2 regions of the Mesorhizobium sp. NPDC059054 genome follow, and region 1 is predicted to be linked to the other one. Evidence: riboswitches for the same ligand, from Rfam matches in the RefSeq annotation. Region 1 holds a riboswitch; the other holds the start of a gene.
The links. A riboswitch is a leader RNA that binds a small molecule or an ion and turns the genes downstream of it on or off. The one in region 1 is predicted to bind cobalamin.
Positions count from the first base shown of each region.

Region 2: linked by a shared signal. The riboswitch ahead of ACFWXH_RS14190 (TonB-dependent receptor domain-containing protein) and the one ahead of ACFWXH_RS10860 (CbtB-domain containing protein) in region 1 are both predicted to bind cobalamin.

Region 1 is NZ_JBHYHV010000002.1:646,596-648,794, reverse strand. Features, by position in the region: gene ACFWXH_RS10865 (CbtA family protein) at 1-748, opposite strand, end outside; gene ACFWXH_RS10860 (CbtB-domain containing protein) at 765-944, opposite strand; cobalamin riboswitch at 978-1,172, opposite strand; gene ACFWXH_RS10855 (MFS transporter) at 1,247-2,199, opposite strand, start outside.
Region 2 is NZ_JBHYHV010000003.1:153,204-155,402, reverse strand. Features, by position in the region: gene ACFWXH_RS14190 (TonB-dependent receptor domain-containing protein) at 1-1,231, opposite strand, end outside; cobalamin riboswitch at 1,506-1,713, opposite strand; gene ACFWXH_RS14185 (PilZ domain-containing protein) at 1,866-2,159, opposite strand.

The DNA.
Region 1 (2,199 bases):
CCGACTGCCCGGTGAAACGACCGCGCACGACGCCGACGACAACGCCCAGCACAACCCAGAACACCAGGTTGGTCAGCGTGACCGCCACGACGAACTGGTGATGCAGTCCTTCCGGGATCGGCGTGTCATAGCTCTCCGGCTGCGGCGCGCCCACGACATGCGGCGCGACAATCAGCACGATGGCGAGCACCGTCAGCGGCAATGAGCGGCGGAAGGCGATCAACGCCAGACCGATGGCCGTGGCAGCGACGGTGGAAATCCACCAGACCTGCCGGGGCAGCAGTTCGGCAGCCGGCATCGCCGGCAGCTCCGGCGGCAGGCCGAGACCCGGTGCCAGCGTAAAGACTGCAAAGCCGGCAAGCCCCCAGAACACACCCTGGCGCCAATTGCCGATGCCGCCGGCGAATTCCGAGAACGCAACAAGGATCAACGCGAAACCGATGCCGGTGACGACGTTGGAGAGCACGTTGAAGGAGAAGCGTTCGACGCCATCGGCAGGCGCCCAGCCTTCCTCTTCCTCGGCCGGAGCGGCGGTAGGAGCCGGCGCCGAGCTCATCGCATTGGTGCCGGCATCGGCTGCGGGTGCCGCAGGCGCGGCCGCATGTTCGTGGCCGCCCGCGGCCTGCTCATAGACTTCCGCCTTCAGGATCAGCGGAACGGTTGCGTAGGCCTGCAGGCAAGCGAGAACAATGCCGGCCAATAGACCCGCGATCGCCGCGACGAACACGACGTTGCGAAAAACAGACATGACGGGTTCCCCCTGGTTAGTGGCAGGGGAACGCCATCGAGTGGCGCGCGTCGTGGGCAGCGTTGTGGACGGCTTCGATATGCGAGAAGCCAGTGAAGCCGATGACGAAAATGCCGAGCAGACCGGCAAGTGCCAGCTGCAGGAAACGCGACTGCGAGGAGGCCGAGGCGCCGAGAGAAACGGAAGCGGTATTCATGGTCTGTCCTTTCGCCCTCCACCCGAGGGCATTACCGTCATTGCTGTCGCCGGCAGGTCTCCTGGCTTGCGGATCAGCGCCCTTCCCCACCTTCCCGAGGCAAACCTCAGTGGCATTGGAGAGGACTACCGCTCACAGTTGCGGGGGCAGCCACGGCTTCGGATGGATTTCCCCTTCCCCACCGTATTCCCTCTTGGTCCCGAAGGGACCGACGACAGGCGGACTATAGAAAGAATCGCAGCGTCCGGCAAACCAAATTCCGCCATCTACGGATGCGGAAGCGTCATTGCGGCAGGCGGTCGTTACATCGACTTTGGCAGATATCGCCAGGTGACAAGCGCACAGACGGCAGCAAGGCAGCCCAGTGTGGCGAAAACGGATCCCAACCCGAAGAACGTCAGCACCACGGAATAGACCAGCGGCGGCGTCAGTTCCGAGAAGTCGAGATAGGTGCGATAGACCGCAGCCATCTGCGACCGCTCATAGGCACGCACCGATCGCATGAAGGCGGTGGAGCCGATGGCGTCGAGCGCGATGGTGAACAGGGCACCGACCAGCAGCAGCCCGGCGGTGGCGAGCGGAATGAGTTCGCCAATGGCGCCAGCCAACCAGAGCGATATCGCCATCCCGATGAAGGCAAGCGTCATCACGTTGCGCGCGCCATAACGCTTGCCTGCCCTGCCCCAGTAAATCGCTGCGAACAGAAGAGCGTTGCCGGCCGAGACCAGCAAGCCGCCGGCGAGTTCGCCCTGGCCGGTAATGACCATGAACAGCGGGCCGTAGACGAAGAAGGTGGTCCAGTAGCAGGACCGGCCGAAGGCGATGAGCCAGGCGAGCCTCAACCTCGGCTGGCTGACGAAGCGCCCGATATTGGCGAACGGATTGATGGGTCGGCTTTTGCCGGGCACGATCATCGGATTGTCGCCCAACCGGTAGTACCAGAACAGCGCAAGCAGACAGAGCGCGAAGACGGCAACCGCTCCGTGCGCGGCATAGATGCCGTAGCGCGTATAGAGGAAGATGCCGAGCGTGGGCCCGCTCGTCCAGGCGATCATCGACCACGCCATGCGCAAGGATTCGGCCTGCATCAGGTCGGTCTTGCGGATATGGTCCATGATGTAGAGGTTGAGCGTGATCGACAGCGCGCTCGCCCCCATCACCCGGCAGAGCATGCCGATGATCTGGCCCGGCAGCGAATGGGTGACGAAGAAGAGCGAGCCGATGGCAAGCAGCAGCGCGCCAGCCGTGTAAACCC
Region 2 (2,199 bases), on a different contig from region 1:
TCTCCGGCTTGAGATTTGGATTGGAGTAGTTCGGATAATAAAGTTCGTTGAAACTCGGCGCCCGGAAGCCGGTGGTATAGGATGAGCGCAGTGTGAGGTCAGGCAGGATCTCGTAGCTTGCGCCGACATTGTAGGTGGTGGCGCCGCCGAACTGTCCATTGTGGTCGTAGCGAATGCCGCTGTCGACGGTGAGTGCCTCGTAGGAAAGCGAATACTGGCTGAACACCGCCGTCAGCGTGCGCGCCGTCACGTCGAAATCGACGGTCGAATCGACCTGCTCGCGATAGATTTCAGCGCCGCCGGTCAGCACATGTGAAACGGCGCCGGTGTCGAAGTTCTTTTGTGTCGAAGCAAAGAGACCGTAGCGGCTGGAATTGAAGCGGTCGTCGCCGACGATGCCATCGCGGAAATTGCGTGAGCGATCGACCGAACTCGACAGTTCGACAGTCGAGGACCAGTCCGCGGAGTGTTTGATCTCGGTGCCGAGTTTGCCGGCAAAGCTTGTCGTGTCGACCTCGTCGGCGAGCGGAAAGGAGGCGTCATACTGGCCGCGGCTGCGGGCGATCAAGGCATCGCCATAGATCCGGCCCCAGTCGAACTGCCTGGACAGCGAGGCATTGATCGAGCCGAGCAGGAAACCGTCATCGTCCGGCTCGTGACCGAAAGCGGTTGGCAGCGTGAAGTCGTAGCCGCGCGTGCCGATCAGGCTGCCGCCGAGCGAATAGTCGACGCCGCTTGCGCTCTGGCCCCGCACATTGCCGGACAAGGTGCCGCCCCACGGATGGCTGACGCCGGCCGTGACCGAGCCGCAGCTGTTGCGGCCGTCGGCGCAGGGGCCGCCCTGTTTGGTGATGATGTTGACGCCGCCGCCCATGGCGTCGGAGCCGTATTGCGCGGAATGCGCACCCTTGGCGATCTCGATGCGCTCGATCGAATCGAGCGGGATGTTGCCGAGCGAGGCTGTACCGGTGGTGACGGAGCTTGCCCTCACGCCGTTGACCAGCACCAGCGTCTGGCTGGCCGACATGCCGCGCAGGTAGAGATTGGTCGAAGCGCCCTGGCCGCCATAGGAAACGATCGAAACGCCGGTATAGGATTTGAGCAGAGACGGCAGGTCTGGCGCGGCCGAATGTTCGATGCTCTGGCGATCGATCACCGTCACCGATGAGGTCGAGCGCGCCAGAGTGGTCGCGCGCCTGAGCGGTGTCGTGATCACGATGCGATCGAGCATCGTGGCGTTGCCGGGAATGCTGTCGTCTTGAGCGACAACATGGCTTATGAAAGCCAGCGTGACAGCGCCGGCAAGCAATGGAGTTTTCTTCACTTCCGTCCCCAAAAGGATCAACGGCGCAACAGCGCCGCGAGGTTCATTTCGAACCGCAGACGGACTTGGCTGGGGGCAGGTTGGCGGACAGTCGCATCTCACCCCTGGCCGTTCCGGCATGCGGCAACACTTCACGTGTCACCGCCACGGACGACCGCGCCTGACCACCCCTCGTGATCAAGCATGGGTGACTGGAACAGGCAGGTCTCCTGACTTCCGTGTCATCGCCCTTTTCCGCCTTCCCGGTCGCGCGAGGCGGCCAGTGGCATCGTGGAAGAAGGCTCAACGGTTACAGTTGCGGGGGCAGTCGCGGCTTTGACCGATTGCTCGGCCGCACCGTGTTCCCTTTTCATCCGCCTTCCGGCGGAACCAATTCCGAATCCGAAGCTAACCACAGCAGTGCGCAGCGTCAACCAAGGCCTCTTGAGATTCGCCCGATGTCCGCAAACGGCAACTTGCTCCCCGGAAGGGCTCTCAGCATGCCTTGGTCAGGACAAGCGAAAGCACGGCAAGAATGGAGCACCGTAACGAATGGTCAGGCTCAGCCGTAGTGGAAGCGGGGCTTCGGTCCCGTACCGGTGAACTGCACGCCGACACGGTCGTTGCGGCGCCAGCGCACCAGGGCCTCGTAGGCAACACCGTCGACAGGCACATAAAGGCTGAACCGTTCGGGAATGATGGCATCGGCGGCCACCTTGAGTTCGGCGCCGCCGGTATGCTGGTTGCGCACGACGCAGGCGATTTCCGAATTGTGGATGCTGGTGATGATCGTCGCCCCTTTGAGCACCCGTTGCCGGTGCTCGCGTTCGCGATGGTTCGCTTCCTGCTCGGACATGGCGATGGACTCACGCTGCAGTCCAAATAGTTTAGGGAGG